DNA from 2 places in the Rhodococcus sp. Eu-32 genome. Region 1 is predicted to be linked to the other one. Evidence: predicted binding sites of a transcription regulator. Region 1 holds the regulator's gene; the other holds the start of a gene.
What was found. The regulator LexA, encoded in region 1, represses DNA repair genes until DNA is damaged. The targets are predictions, from matches to a motif close to CGAACANNTGTTCG.

Region 1 (8,053 bases):
TCGAGAACTCCGACTTCCTCGCCTACATCGAGTTGTGGAAGTACCTGCGCGAACAACGAAACGAATTGTCGTCGAACCAGTTTCGACGCATGTGTCGTAACGAGTTCCTGCACTACCTGCGCATTCGGGAATGGCAAGACCTGCACGGTCAGCTACGTCAGATCACGCGCGGACTCGGCTGGACCGTCCCCGAGAACGAAAGCACTCCGGTGGCACTGCACCAAGCGTTGCTGTCCGGTCTGCTGTCGCATATCGGACTACGCGAGGGCGAGAAGCGTGAGTTTCTCGGCGCCCGCGGTACCCACTTCGCGATCTTCCCCGGATCGGGGTTGTTCAAGAAACCGCCGCGTTGGGTGATGGCAGCCGAATTGGTCGAGACGGGGCGATTGTGGGGCCGGATGGCCGCCCGCATCGAACCCGAATGGGCCGAACGCCTCGCCCCGCATCTGGTGAAGCGGACGTACTCCGAACCGCATTGGTCCATCAAACGACAGACCGCGATGGCCTACGAGCGTGTCACGCTGTACGGCATCCCGCTCGTGACGGGACGTCCGGTGAACTATCACCGCATCGACCCGGAGATCTCGCGCGAACTGTTCATCAGACATGCTCTCGTACAGGGTGAGTGGAAGACACAGCATCCGTTCTTCCACAAGAACCGCACGCTGCTCGAGGACGTCGGAGAACTCGAGAACCGAGCTCGACGGCGTGACATCGTCGTCGACGACGACGCACTGTTCGACTTCTACGACGCCCGAGTCGGAAAAGAGGCGGTGTCGGCACGCCACTTCGACACGTGGTGGAAAAAGGCGCGCAAGGCCGCTCCGGAACTTCTGGACTTCACCGCTGCCACTGTCGTCAACCCCGACGCGGCCTCGGTCCTCGGTGGGGACTACCCGGATGCGTGGCGACAGGGCGAAATTCAATTCCCACTCACGTACCAGTTCGAACCGGGATCGGAGGCGGACGGCGTCACCGCCCGCATTCCGATCGCGCTCCTCGCGCAGGTGCAGCCCGTGGGCTTCGACTGGCTGGTCCCCGGTATGCGCGCCGAGTTGGTGGCGACACTCATCAAGCTTCTTCCGAAGGCACTGCGTCGCAACGTCGTTCCGGCACCGGATTTCGCCGCTGCGGCATTGAGGTCGATGAAGCCCAGGTCGGAGCCCGTCGTCACGGCCCTCGCGAGGGAGCTTTCCCGCCTCGGCGCGTGCCGCATCGACCCGACGGACTTCGACGTGGCGTCGTTGCCGCCGCATCTGCACATGACCTTCGTCGCGGTCGACGGGAGCGGCACCGTTCTCGGCTCCGACAAGGACCTGGTTCGGCTGCGAAAGACGTTGTCGCCGCGCGTCGATCGCGAGGTCGCAAGTGCCGTCGGACAGGCCGAACGCGCACCGACACTGGCCTGGACGTCGTCCTCGCTCGGCACGTTGGAGGACACCGTCACCCGGTCCGTCGGCGGGCAGACCGTCACGGGCTACCCCGCGCTCGTTCCCGAGAACGGTGGTGTGGCCGTGCGTGTGTTGAGCACACCCGCTCAGCAGCGCGCGTCGATGCGGGACGGAACACGCGCCCTCCTGCTCGAGTCCGCGCCCCGGGGCACCAAAGCGTTGCTCGCGGGCATTCCGACGAAGGAACGTCTCGCGCTCGGACAGAACCCGTACGGCAGCGTCGAGGCACTGCTCGAGGACTGCCGCCGAACCGCCGTCGACGAAGCGATGATGGCGCACGGCGGTCCGGTGCGCAGCCCCGAGAAGTTCGCCGCACTGTCGAAGGCGGTCAACGCAGACACCGCAGCCCGCACGTCCCGGATCGTCGCGCTCGTGCGGCCGATTCTGACTGCCGCGATGGAACTTCGATCGATCCTGGACACGAAGAAGGGCGATGCCGCCGACGACGTCCGTGAGCAACTCGACGGTCTGGTGTTCGACGGCTTCGTCTTCGAGTTCGGGTCCGCTCGTCTCGCGGACATTCCTCGCTACCTGCAGGGCGCAACCGCTCGCCTGAAGTCGTTGCCGAGCAGCGCGTCTCGTGACGATGCGGGCATGGATGTGCTGGATCGCGTCTACGACGCGTACGACCGCCTGCTGAAGTCGCTACCCGAGGCACGACAGAGGAGTTCGGCCGTCCAGGACGTGTTCTGGTCTATCGAGGAACTTCGCATCGGCCTGTTCGCGCAGGGGATTCGAACTGCCTATCCGGTGTCCGAGAAACGAATCATGAAGGCGATGGACGCAGTCAGTCGCTGACGCCGGCCTCGCGATGCGCGCGCAATTCGAGGATCTCCTTCTCGAAATCCTCGGCCGAGCTGAAGGATCGGTACACGGACGCGAAGCGCAAGTAGGCTACTTCGTCGAGATCGCGGAGTGGGCCGAGAATGGCCAATCCGACCTCGTGGCTGGGAATTTCGGCGGATCCGGACGCACGAACCGCGTCCTCCACCTGCTGAGCCAGGAGGTTCAACGCGTCGTTGTCGACATCCCGGCCCTGGCACGCGCGCCGCACACCTTTGACGACCTTCTCGCGGCTGAACGGCTCGGTGACGCCGCTGCGCTTCACGACCGCGAGGACCGCTGTTTCGACGGTGGTGAACCGACGACCGCATTCCGGGCACGACCGACGCCGACGAATCGCCTGGCCTTCGTCCGCCTCGCGGGAATCCACCACGCGCGAATCAGGGTGCCTGCAGAACGGGCAATGCATGTCGGAGCCTCCGTCGTAGCCGATGCACTCCCCGCCATCACCGGTCGAACGCGGAGGACCCGTGAAACACCTAGGACGCACGGGAGGTGCAGGCTCCGAGAATACTCGGAGCGCTACGTGCTGAACTCGATCACCCGTCTGGGACGGAAAGCCGACCACCGGCGACATGACGAGATCATTCTCCCGTGGCCGACGGTACGACGTGCTCCACCGATTGACTGGGCGGCTGCGACGCCGGTTCGAGCTGCCCCGCGCGGAGGTTGGCGAGCCCGACCAGCGCGAGGATCACCACTGCGGTACCCACGACGCCTGCCACGGTGGCCTGCCACGAGATCGACTGATCGGAACGGCGTTCTTCGACGCACGAGTCCGCGTACGCACCCATCGACGACGGCTGATGTGCCGACGGGGCCGAGTGCACGTAGCGACGTCGCGCGGGCGTTGCGCGTCGACGGGAGGGACGCGCGACCGGGCGGACCACCCGAGGGTCTGAAACCGTGATGCTCATCGAGATCTCCACTGCTGTCGACGATGATCGAACACTTGCCTTCGTTCCATTCGATCAGGCGTTCGATGAACGCTTGTTCGAAGTTCTATCACGCGGGTCCGACAAAGTCAGTAGAAAATGCGACACGGATCGAACAGATGTTTGATCGAACAGCGTCGACGGGCTAGATTCGTGTCAGAAACCACACGTCACACCGGCACCACTCGAAATGGCGTCACAGAACCACAGGCGACAGCCACACCAGCATCGGCAACGCACGCCGAGACGGCAGGAGGATGCACGTATGAAGGACGAGACCTCGTCAGGGTCTACACCGGCACCGAAGTCCGCCGGATCCAGGTCTGCCGGCAAGAGTTCGGCGGGCAAGCCTGCCGCCGTGCCGACGGCGAAGGCCTTCGAAGGAGAAGGCACCGACATCAACGCGGGGCTCACGGAGCGTCAGCGCAAGGTACTCGAGGTCATTCGCGCATCGGTCACCGAGCGCGGGTACCCGCCGAGCATCCGTGAGATCGGTGACGCGGTCGGTCTGACGTCGACGTCGTCGGTCGCCCATCAGCTGCGGACGCTCGAACGCAAGGGATTCCTGCGCCGTGACGCGAACCGTCCCCGTGCGGTGGATGTTCGCGGACTCGACGAGGTGCAGGCCGATCACGCAGCCGCCGTCGCCGACGGTTCGGCTGCCGCCGAGGATCAGCTGCCGACACCCACGTTCGTGCCCGTCCTCGGACGTATCGCCGCCGGTGGCCCGATTCTCGCCGAGGAAGCCGTCGAGGACGTCTTTCCGCTGCCCCGCGAACTCGTCGGCCAGGGGTCGTTGTTCCTTCTCAAGGTCGTCGGCGAGTCGATGATCGACGCCGCGATCTGCGACGGCGACTGGGTGGTCGTACGGCAGCAGAGCGTGGCCGACAACGGCGACATCGTCGCGGCGATGATCGACGGCGAGGCCACCGTGAAGACGTTCAAGCGGTCGAAGGGCGATATCTGGCTCATGCCGCACAACCCATTGTTCGAACCCATTCCGGGCAACGACGCCGCAATCCTGGGCAAGGTCGTCACCGTGATGCGCAAGCTCTGATTCCACGAACGACGAAGCCCGCGTCCACCGAGGTCGTACTCGGTGAGCGCGGGCTTCGTGCTGTCGTCCGGGCCGCATCCCGGCCGGAGCGAATGTGGCCTTCCGGTCACTCGGAGTGACCGAATGTCACCCTCGGCCGGGAAAGAGAAAGGACGGGAAGGCGGAACTACAGGTCCAGCCCGCGCCCGATGATCTCCTTCATGATCTCGGTGGTGCCGCCGTAGATCGTCTGGACGCGTGAGTCCATGTACGCCTTGGCGATCGGGTATTCCTTCATGTAGCCGTAGCCGCCGTGCAGCTGCAGGCACCGATCGATCAGCTTGACCTGGTTCTCGGTCGTCCACCACTTGGCCATCGCAGCTTCCTGCACCGTCAGCGTTCCGGCGTTGAGCAGTTCGATGAACTTGTCGACCATGATGCGGGTCGCCGTGGTCTCGGTGGCCAGTTCGGCCAGTACGAAGCGGGTGTTCTGGAACTTGCCGATCGACTTGCCGAACGCCTTGCGGTCGCGGCAGTACTGAATTGTCATGTCGAGCGCGGACTCCATGGCGGCGGCAGCGACGACGGCGATGGACAGTCGCTCCTGCGGGAGGTTCTGCATGAGGTAGATGAAGCCCATGCCTTCTTCGCCGAGCAGGTTCGCAGCAGGCACTCGAACGTCGGTGAAGCTGAGTTCGGCGGTGTCCTGCGCCTTCATGCCGATCTTGTCGAGATTGCGGCCGCGTTCGAAGCCGGGCATGTCCCGTTCGACGACGAGCAGGCTGAAGCCCTGCGCGCCCTTGTCCGGATCGGTGCACGCGACGACGATGACGATGTCGGCGTTGATTCCGTTGGTGATGAACGTCTTCGACCCGTTCAGCACCCACTCGTCACCGTCACGAACGGCTTTGGTCTTGATGCCCTGCAGGTCGCTGCCGGTGCCGGGCTCGGTCATCGCGATCGCGGAAATCAGTTCGCCCGAACAGAATCCGGGCAGCCACCGCTTCTTTTGCTCCTCGTTGGTGAGCTTGATCAGGTACGGCGCGACGACGTCGTTGTGCAGTGTGAAGCCGATGCCGCTGTAGCCACCCCTGGTCGTCTCCTCGGTGACGATGGAGTTGTACCGGAAGTCCTCGACTCCCCCGCCGCCGTACTCCTCGGGCACGGCCATACCGAGAAAGCCTTGCTTTCCGGCTTCGACCCACACGTCACGGTCGACGATGTTCTGCTCTTCCCACGTCGCGTGATTCGGAGCGACGTGTTGTTCGAGGAACTTGCGGTACGACTCGCGGAAGAGATCGTGCTCCGGATCGAACAGGGTGCGTTCCACTTCATCACTCCTCATCGGTACTGCCGGACGGCATGGAACCTCGCCGCCGACGGTTGGCGTAGTTCGAACACTACGACCGAACCGAGTTCGCAGTCGATGACCGTTTCGTGCGTCATCGGTGACCGAACGCGCGGTACGTCAGTTCTGTCGCGCCCGAGCCAGGCTGCGCACGATCGGATAGCCGACGAGGATGCCCACCGAGCCCCATGCAATGCCGCCGAGTTCGACCGAGCCGACCGTCAGCGTCAGGTCCCCGATGCCTGCGACGAGCGCCGCGGCCACGACCATCAGGTTGACCGGGTCGGTGAAGTCGACCTTGTTGTCGAACCAGATGCGTACACCGAGGAGACCGATCAGGCCGTACAGCACGAGCGTCGCACCGCCGATGACCCCGGAAGGAACGGTGAAGACGAGAGCCCCGAACTTCGGCGAGAACGCGAGAATCACGGCGGTCGCGGCGGCGACCCAGTACGCGGCCGTCGAGTAGACACGGGTGGCGGCCATGACGCCGATGTTCTCCGCGTACGTCGTCGTCCCCGACCCACCTGCCGCGCCGGCCAGGGTGGTGGCCAGGCCGTCGGCGATCAACGCGTCACCGGCCAGGTCGTCGAGCGACTTCCCCGTCATGGCCGACACGGCCTTGACGTGTCCGACGTTCTCCGCGATCAACACGATCACGACCGGCAGGGCGATGAGTACGACGGACAGCTCGAACGTCGGCCCGCGGAACTCGGGCACGCCGATCCAGGCCGCGTCGCGCATCGCGTCGAGCCTGGTCTGGTCGATCTCGCCGAGAACGGCCGCGAAGACCCATCCGATCACGACGCCGACCAGAATGCCGAGCCGACCGAGAAGTCCTGGACCGACGACGGTGACGAGCAGAATCGCGATCAACGTCACCGCCGCGACGAGCGGCTGCGCCTCGAACGACGACGTCGCGGCCGGAGCCAGGTTGAGCCCGATCAAGACGACGACGGCTCCGGTGACGACCGGCGGCATGACGGCTTCGATCACCCGTCCGCCCGCGAACCTGACGACGAAACCGATTGCGGCCAGGACGATTCCGACGGACATGACGGCGCCGAGTTGCGCTGCCGGCCCGTCTGCCTGCGCAGCACTGAGCGGGGCGATGAACGCGAACGACGATCCGAGGTAGCTCGGAATGCGTCCGCGTGTGATCACCAGGAAGAGCGCGGTGCCGATTCCGGAGAAGAGCAAGGTGGTGGTCACCGGGAATCCGGTGACCGTCGGAACCAACAGCGTCGCACCGAACATGGCGATGACGTGCTGCATTCCGATACCGATCGTGCGCGGCCACGACAGACGTTCGTCCGGGGCCACCACCGCGCCTGCAGCGACAGTCTTTCCGTTGCCGTGCAGGGTCCATCCGAAGTTTCGACTCACAAGGACTGAATCCTAGAGGGCATTCAGTTCAGGATTGCAGCAACCGCCGCGCGTGCGGCGGAAGCGCTGTCCGCGCGCAGAGCGGCGTCGGCTGCTTCGACGCACTTGTCGAACGTGACGGTCGACAGCTTCGCTCCGACGTGGGCGACGGCGGCCGACGCAGCCGACAGCGACGTGATGCCCAGACCCACGAGCACACACGCGAGCAACGGATCGGCCGCTGCCTCGCCGCACACACCGACCGGCTTGCCTGCGGCGGCACCTGCCTTGGCGGTGTGCGAGACGAGCGCGAGCACGGCAGGCTGCCACGGATCGGTCAGCGCGGCCAGTTCAGAGGACATCCGGTCGGCTGCCATCGTGTACTGGGCGAGGTCGTTCGTGCCGATCGACAGGAAGTCGACGTGCTCGAGAATGTGCTCGGCCAGCAGGGCCGCGGCGGGGACCTCGATCATCACCCCGGGTTTCAGCCCGCGCTCACGCACGTCGGCTGCGAACGCAGCGGCCTCGGCGGCGGTCGCGATCATCGGGGCCATGACCCACGGGTTCGAGCCGGTCGCCTTCGCTGCGGCGGCGATGCCGTCGAGCTGGCGATACAGGATGCCACGATCCTGTTCCGCGATGCGGATTCCACGAACACCGAGGGCAGGGTTGGCCTCGTCGGCGTGATTGGCGAAGCGCAGCGGCTTGTCCGAGCCTGCATCGAGTGTGCGGACAACGACCTTGTGTCCGGCGAACGCATCCAGCACCTCCCCGTAGATCGCGGCTTGCTCGTCGACTGTCGGCTCGGCGTCGCGGTCCAAGAAGCACAACTCCGTCCGAAACAGTCCGACGCCGTCCGCCGCGGAACTGCGGGCTGCGCGCGCGCCAGCGCCGTCCTGGACGTTCGCGAGGATGTCGACGGTGTGACCGTCCGCCGTGGCGCCCGGACCGCTCCAGCCCGACACACGGGCGAGTTCGGCTTTCGCGTCGGCGACGAGCCTCGCCGCGTCGTCCGCGTTCGGGTCGAGCACCACGTCGCCCGTCGTGCCGTCGACCATGGCCGTCGTGCCCGCGG
Region 2 (8,053 bases), on a different contig from region 1:
AGGGCGCCACTGCCGCCGATCGCGCGTCCGGGCGGGAGCGTGTGCATCAATGCTGCGAACCCGACCATCGGCGCCGTTCCCGGCTCCGACATCGGCGGACCCGACTGTGCACCGAACCACGCGAGAGCGGCCTTGAGCCGTTCGCTGTCGAACGTCTCGTCGAGCAGTGCATCGCCGGTGGTCAGAAATTCTCGGGACAGCGCGCTACCGCCGTCGGGGGCGCCGAGTCCCCAGAAGGAGCGGAGGAGATTCGGGCCTGTCGGAGGCGCCGAGAACGCACGCATCGTGCGTGCGCTACGGGGTCCCCAGACGTCGACGAACCGGCGGTATGCGGCCGCGTCGGAGGAACCACACGCACGGGCGATGGATTCGCAGGTGCGGTCGAGGTCGCGGTGGAACACGAGCGCGGGCTCGTCGGTGCCGGGGGCTCCGGGAGCGAACGCCCACGGATCGCAGTCGACGTAGCGCAGTCCGTGTTCCGCCAGGCCCAGCTCCTCGATGACCCCGGTATGACGGACCATGATGTGCGCGGACGAGCCGCGGTCCACTCGATGTCCCGGGAAGCGCTCGGCGGAGGACACACCACCCCCGGCTATGACGTCGCGTTCGAGCACTTCGACGGCCATGCCGGCCTCGGACAGGTAACAAGCGGCGGTCAGGGCGTTGTGTCCCGAACCGACGACGACGACGTCGATCACGTCTTACACGCTACGGGGCCGCCGAGACTTCGATCGGCAGCGTGCGGCCGAGCACCGCGAACGGTCGTCGATCGCCCGCGAAGGTGAAGTCGCGCAGTACGTCCTGAAAACCGAGCCTGCGATACAGCCGCCACGCGCGGTTGGCCTCGTGGGCGACCTCCGGTGTGGACAGCAACACCGTTCGTTCTTCGCGCCCGTGCAGGAGGCGGTGCGTGAGGGCGGCGCCCAACCCGTGTCCCTGCGCGCTCGGCTTGACATGCAGTTCGGTGAGTTCGAAGTAGTCCGACAGGACGGAATCGACGTAGTCGGCGCTGCACCCGGACCTACGCAGGCCGTCGCGTACCTGCTGATGCCACCACTGGTGTCGGGCTCCGCGATAGCCGTACGCGATGGCGACCATCGGTGTGTCCGGCGTCGGAAGCACGGCTGCAACCCCACGCCATCCCGGTCGAAGTACGTGCTCGTTCCACATAGGTGCGCGGTGGTACTCCGTGCCACGCGGATACCCCATGGCCTCGACGTAGATCGACAGCGCCTCGGGCATGCGTTGCCGAATCTCCTGGGGGGAGAGGTCCACCAGGTAGGGGGTCGTTTCCGCGTCGGTGTCGACTGTTCTCAACCTTTCCTTGACTACTTGTCGGTGGGCACAGCTATATTGAATATGTCGAACGGGTGTTCGATGTCGGCGATCCGGCGGGTCTCGAGGGAAGCGAGACTCGCCGGGTTCCGACCCTAGAGCTTTCATCATGGTCCGGGCGTGTCGGAATGTGATCACGAACGGCGTATCGAACAGGAGGTGTTCGAGTATGGCCACACAAGTTCTCCGTGCCGATGTACGTCCGCCGGTGTCGCCGCGTGCCAGGGTGCTCCTCGGTCGAGCCGACGCATTCCTGTCTCGGTCCATCGGCGCTGCGGATGCTACCGAGCGATTCCTCGACTGCTACATGGCCGCTCTGCGAGGTGCTGCCGCGATCCTCGAGGTCAGTCCCGTGTCGACCTCTCGCGCACGCTCTCGCAGTGCCTGGGTTCTGCTGAGCAAGGCCGCACCCGAGTTCGACGCGTGGTCCGAGTACTTCTCCGGCTACTCGTCCATCAGGGCGGACGTGCAGGCCGGGTTGTCGCGTTCGATCGATGACGTGGAGGCCGACGCGTTCTATGCCGAGGTAGGTCGGTTTCTGCACGCCGTGGAGGATTTCATCGGTGCCGACACTCGGCTGGATCGCGCGGACGGCGCACGTCGCTCGATGACGGCGTGAGCGGGTGAAGCGTGTTTCGGCGTGTAATGCGTAACACCGCAAATCGGACTCGAGAAGTGCGTGCGTGTGTCCTGTACAGCAGTTCTTCCAACAATTTCAGGAACTCGTCGAGCGAGTAGGTGGTAAGCAGTCGATTCTGCTCGTATCATTGGACTCAGGTAGCCGCCAAGGTCAGCTTCCCGTCGTTTCACACCCGAAATGACTATCAATTTCTGTGCAGGGGGAGGTACCGTGCCACTCTCCGAGCACGAGCAGCGCATGCTCGACCAGATCGAGAGCGCTCTCTACGCCGAGGATCCCAAGTTTGCTTCTCACGTCCGTAGTGGACGTATGCGCACTGCATCGAGCAAGCGCCGCTTCCAAGCAGCAGCTTTGTTCGTGCTGGGGCTTGTTCTGCTGATCGCGGGGTTGGCTCTGCCGGTGAAACCCGGTGGATTCCCTGTGATCAGTCTCGTCGGCTTCGTCTTCATGTTCGGTGCGGGCGTCCTGTTCCTTCTCGGCGGATCCCGTAAGGGTGCTCCTGCAGCGCAAGAAGGTGCATCGGGCGAGGGTAGTTCCGGTCGGTCCTCAGGGGCTGGTGGTTCGGGACAGAAACCCAAGTCCGGACGGAAGGGCGGCGGCTTCACCTCGCGCATGGAAGATCGCTTCAGACGGCGGTTCGAACAGGAGTAGACGCGGGGACGCCCGGACCGTGATCGGCCGGGTCGAGTAGTACAAATGCAAATTCGCAACACCGGAGCGGTGCCTCACGACGTGAGGCACCGCTCCGGTGTTCCTGGTGTCAGCCAGTCGGCCTGTCGACAGCCGCGAACGCGCCGGCCCGTCGTGTGAACCCGGTCGCGAGCCCCACTACGAGGACAAGCCCTCCGGAATCGACGAATCCCCACTTTCCTCCACTTCGCCGCCGTTGTCGCCGACATTCCCCACTTCGACCCACGCTGTACGGATTTCGCCGATCCGCCGCGACTCGGGACTTCATCGACCTGCGGAAATAGGCAGTGGGTGACGGGTGCAGCGCGTGATCCTTGCGATTGCGATCCGAGTTTTCCCCACCTTCCTCCACGCGTCGTACCTGCAGGTTTGTGCCGCGTCACACAAATTCTTCGCTCGGTGGGGTTGAAGGTGGGGCAAAGTGGGGTAAAGTGGTGGACAGCGGAGAGCCCGGGCTGGGAGGTGTCGAGTGTTCCTCGGTACCTACACGCCCAAGCTCGACGAGAAGGGTCGATTGACGTTGCCGGCAAAGTTTCGCGAAGCACTCTCGGGAGGTGTGATGGTGAGCAAAGGGCAGGATCACAGCCTCGCCGTCTACACGCGCGAAGAGTTCGCCGAGCGTGTTCGCCGACTCACCGAAGCGTCCCGATCGAACCCCGTGGCACGGTCCTATATTCGTCAATTGGGCGCAGGCACCGACGAGCAGCAGGTCGATGCTCAGGGCCGCATCACGCTCAGTGCCGAGCATCGTCGGTACGCAAATCTCGGTCGAAACGTCGTCGTGAACGGATCGATCGAATTCATCGAGATCTGGAACGACGAGGCGTGGGCTCGGTACTCCAGCGAGAGCGAACAGAGCTTCTCCGACGCGTTCGACGAATCGCTCGGAGGGATCTTGTAGCTCCCTTCGATCACCGCCGAGTGCCGCGAGGCCTCTGCCCGATCAGAACCCTGACGTACTTCCCCGACGCCAGGTTTCGCAGATCAGGACCCTGACGTTCTTCCCCAACGCCAGGTTCCCTATCGGACAGGGACCTCGAGGCATTCAGCACACCATCGATCGACCAGCTCGCCGCCCGGCGGCGAGCAGAAGCAAGACCGGGAGGAATCATTGTGGCAGGCGAGGACATTTCGCCCGACCCGGATAGCGCTCCCGAGCCGTCGACACCGAAGCACGTTCCGGTTCGACTGGGTAGAGCAGACGAGCTGCTCGGTCCCGCGCTGATCGCGGCAGACGAACACGGCGGCGGAGTGATGATCGACGCCACCCTCGGACTCGGGGGGCACTCCGAACACTTTCTTCGCACGTACCCCAACATCCGGTTGATCGGACTCGATCGCGATCCGAACGCTCTCGAGCTCGCGTCGGCACGCCTGTCCGAGTTCTCGTCGCGGACGACATTCGTGCACACCACGTACGACGGAATCGCGATGGCCCTCGAGCAAGCAGGGTTGGACGAGCACGACACCGTGCACGCAATCCTGTTCGACCTCGGTGTCTCGTCGATGCAACTCGACGAGGCGGATCGTGGGTTCGCGTACTCGGTGGACGCACCGCTGGACATGCGGATGAATCCGACGACGGGCATCACTGCGGCCGACGTGCTCAACACGTACAGCCACGGCGAGATCGCGAGGGTGCTGAGCACGTACGGCGAGGAACGATTCGCCGGCCGAATCGCGTCCGCGATCGTACGACGCAGGGAGACGACACCATTCACGACCAGCGGACCGCTCGTGGAACTGCTGTACGAGTCCATTCCTGCAGCCACCCGTAGAACGGGCGGGCATCCCGCGAAGCGAACTTTTCAGGCTCTCCGTGTCGAGGTGAACGGAGAGCTCGATTCGTTGGAGAAAGCGGTACCTGCCGGGCTCGACGCGCTGGCGGTCGGCGGCCGCGTGGTGTTCATGTCGTACCAATCCCTCGAGGACCGGGTCGTCAAGAAGCATCTCGCGCCTCGCATCAAATCGAGATCGCCCGAAGGGCTCCCGGTCGAATTGCCCGGCATGGGACCGGAATTCCGGATGCTGACCCGCGGCGCCGAGCGCGCTTCGGACGAAGAAATCGAAGACAACCCGCGTTCGGCGCCCGTGCGCCTGCGTGCAGCCGAGCGAATTGCGAGGAGAGCGGCATGACCATCACCGCGGGTTCTGCAGGAACCAAGCGCACCCGTCGCACCCGGTCGTCCGATGACGGCGCACCACGGTCCGGTGCCGCGCTGCGCGCGTACGAGCGTCGACAGCAGCGCGCATCGACCCACGGTGTCGCGGTTGCGCCGAGCAGCCACGGGGCTGCGCGCGTCGGGGGGTCCGGCGCGTCGATCGCGGCGCGAATCCCGTTCGTGGCGTTGATCATCGGGTTGTTGACGCTCGGGCTCGGACTGACGTTGCTGTTGACCACGCGGTCGGCGGGGGACTCGTACGACCTCAGCGACGCGAAAGCGTACAACGAACGACTCGTGCAGGAACGGGCGTCGTTGCAGCGTGACGTCGAACTTGCCGATTCCGCACCCGAACTCGCTCGGAAGGCGGCCGAACAGGGCATGGTCCCGGCCGCGAACGCCGCACGACTCGTCGTGTCGCCGGACGGAAGCGTTCAGGTCATCGGTACGCCCGCTCCGGCCGAGGGCAAGCCCGTCGCACCGTTGGATCCACCGGCTACCGACGCCGACACGCCTCGGCTGCAGACCAGTTCGCAGCAGTCGACCAGCACGCAACCGACCGCGAGGGCTGCGTCCTCGGCTCCTCCGGCGTCGGCCGCCACGCCGAACACGTCCAATAACGCCTCGTCCGAGGCTTCCGGTGAACAATTGGTTCCCATGAGTACCCCGTCGGCCAGTCCAACGGGTAGTCCGCAGTGACGCGCCCGGGAGTGGAGCCTGCAGGAATGACCCGGATATGCGCGGGAGTGGAGCCTGCAGGAATGACCCGATGACGCGGCCGACCACCGGGGCTCCTCGTCGTCGACCGTTGCCGCACAACGCCTCTGGTGGCGCACGTCCGCGTGACGGGGCGCGCGGCCAGCGTCCGGCTCCGCGCGCCGCGGGTACGCCCCGTCCGCCGCGCCGGCCTGGGTCGGGGAAGTTCGATGCGTCGTCGTTCGGCTTCCGACACGGGCTCGGCCGCTGGTTGATGTTCGGCGTTCTCGCAGTTGTCGCGCTGCAGCTCGTGTGGATCATGGGTATCAACGGTTCGCGGCTGTCCGCGGAGGCGGCGTCGCAGCGGACCACGACACTCGTCGACCCTGCGATGCGGGGCTCGATCACCGATCGCAACGGCAAGCCCATCGCGTTCACGATGGAAGCCAAGGCGCTGACGTTTCAGCCCGTTCGGGTTCGGGGCGAACTGGACGACGCACACGCGAAGGACCCGAGCAAGCCGACGACGGACGACCGGCTCGCGGCTATTGCCGCCGGAATCCACGACGCGCTGGGCGATGTCGCGAAAGAGAAGGACATTCTGGCGAAGCTGAAGAGCAACGACACTTTCACCTACCTGGTTCGAGGGGTCGACGCCACCGTTGCGAGCAAGATCAACGACGAGTTCGAGGAAGTCGGTCTCGAACGACAGGACATTCGCGAGTACCCGGGCGGATCTCTGGCGGCCAACATCGTCGGCGCAACCGGATGGGACGGCCACGGTCTCCTGGGCTTGGAGGATGCACTCGACTCGACCCTTGCGGGTACCGACGGTTCGGAGACGTACGACCGCGGCTCGGACGGTGCCGTCATCCCGGGTAGCTGGCGAGACAAGCAGACGGCAGTCAACGGTTCGAGCGTCGAACTGACCATCGACGCCGACCTGCAGTACTACGTCCAGCAGCAGGTCCAGCTCGCGAAGGACCTGTCGGGGGCGAAGAATGCATCGGCGTTCGTGCAGGACGCGCACACCGGCGAGGTGCTCGCGATGTCCAACGACAACACGTTCAATCCCGGAATCGGCGTCGGCAACAACGACCGCAACAAGGAGATGGGCAACCTGGCCGTCTCCACACCGTTCGAGCCGGGGTCGGTGAACAAGATCATCACGGCCGCAGCCGCGATCGAGTACGGACTCACCACCCCCGACGAAGTGCTGCAGGTACCAGGCAACATCTTCATGTCCGGGGTATCGGTCAAGGATGCGTGGGACCACGGCGTCGTTCCCTACACCTCGACCGGCGTGTTCGGTAAGTCGTCGAACGTCGGAACACTGATGCTCGCGCAACGAGTCGGCGAGGACCGTTTCGCGGACATGCTGGCGCGATTCGGACTGGGCCAGCGCAGCAATGTCGGTCTACCCGGCGAGAGTGCGGGCAGCGTGCCCAGCCGCGACCAGTGGTCGGGCGGTACGTTCGCCAATCTTCCCATCGGACAGGGTTTGTCGATGACCCTGCTGCAGATGACGGCGATGTACCAGGCGATCGCCAACGACGGGATGCGGATTCCGCCGCGCATCGTCAGGTCCACGATCGGTCCCGACGGCACGAAGACCGAGACCGAACGTCCCGAGGGCACGTACGTCGTCAGCCCGCAGACCGCGGCGACCGTGCGCGACATGTTCCGCTCGGTGACGCAGGACGACACCGGAAATCAGCGAGGAACCGGCGTCGCAGCAGGGGTCGAGGGCTACCAGATCAGCGGCAAGACGGGTACCGCGCAGCAGGTCGATCCCGACTGCGGCTGCTACTCCAACTCGAGTTACTGGATCACGTTCGCGGGTATCGCTCCCGCGGACGATCCTCGGTACGTGATCGGAATCATGCTCGACGCTCCGACTCGCAGCGCCGACGGCTCGGGCGGTCAATCGGCTGCGCCGCTGTTCCACAACATCGCGAGCTGGATGCTGCAGCGCGACAGCGTCCCGATGTCCTCGGAGGGACGCAGGTTGGTGCTGCAGGCCGACTAGACCCGTTTCGCGAAGAACGTCCTGGTCGGGTCACGATCCAGCATCGACGGCACGTCCCGTTTCACGTCGAAGACGGACTCGCCGGTAACCTGACTCGTCGGCCGAGTCCGGATACGGACGCTGTCTCGCTCGGCCGTATCAGGTGAGATTCTCGGTCGCCGCGACCACCTCACAGCCCGAGCAGAAAGGAGCACAGTGCCCGTGCCAGCACCAGGGTCGGCTCCGTCCGACACTCGCCCTTCTCGGCCGCCGCAGACGTCGCTCGACGACATCGCCGCCGCATCGGGCGCCTCGGAAGTCGCGTCGGCCTCGTCGACGCGCCGAGCTGTCACCGGCGTCGACCTTCGCGCCCAGGACATTCGGGACGGAGACCTGTTCGCCGCGCTTCCGGGATCGTCCGTGCACGGCGCGACATTCGTCGCCGACGCGCTCGAGCGCGGCGCGGCAGCGGTGCTCACCGATCCGGCAGGCCTGGACATCGTGCGTCGGACGTTCACCGAG

Region 2: the regulator LexA is predicted to act here: its motif matches at 1,364-1,377, upstream of DK926_RS11910 (SAV_6107 family HEPN domain-containing protein).

Annotation. Positions count from the first base shown of each region.
Region 1 covers NZ_QGNK01000030.1:13,957-22,009, forward strand. Annotated here, with positions in the region: gene hrpA (ATP-dependent RNA helicase HrpA) at 1-2,249, shown strand, start outside; gene nrdR (transcriptional regulator NrdR) at 2,239-2,703, opposite strand; gene DK926_RS24495 (hypothetical protein) at 2,879-3,211, opposite strand; gene lexA (transcriptional repressor LexA) at 3,495-4,286, shown strand; gene DK926_RS24505 (acyl-CoA dehydrogenase family protein) at 4,453-5,595, opposite strand; gene DK926_RS24510 (solute carrier family 23 protein) at 5,734-6,999, opposite strand; gene ptsP (phosphoenolpyruvate--protein phosphotransferase) at 7,023-8,053, opposite strand, start outside.
Region 2 covers NZ_QGNK01000008.1:89,115-97,167, forward strand. Annotated here, with positions in the region: gene DK926_RS11900 (NAD(P)/FAD-dependent oxidoreductase) at 1-698, opposite strand, end outside; gene DK926_RS11905 (GNAT family N-acetyltransferase) at 709-1,317, opposite strand; gene DK926_RS11910 (SAV_6107 family HEPN domain-containing protein) at 1,505-1,954, shown strand; gene DK926_RS11915 (DUF3040 domain-containing protein) at 2,186-2,626, shown strand; gene mraZ (division/cell wall cluster transcriptional repressor MraZ) at 3,135-3,566, shown strand; gene rsmH (16S rRNA (cytosine(1402)-N(4))-methyltransferase RsmH) at 3,794-4,801, shown strand; gene DK926_RS11930 (hypothetical protein) at 4,798-5,526, shown strand; gene DK926_RS11935 (penicillin-binding protein 2) at 5,597-7,552, shown strand; gene DK926_RS11940 (UDP-N-acetylmuramoyl-L-alanyl-D-glutamate--2,6-diaminopimelate ligase) at 7,748-8,053, shown strand, end outside.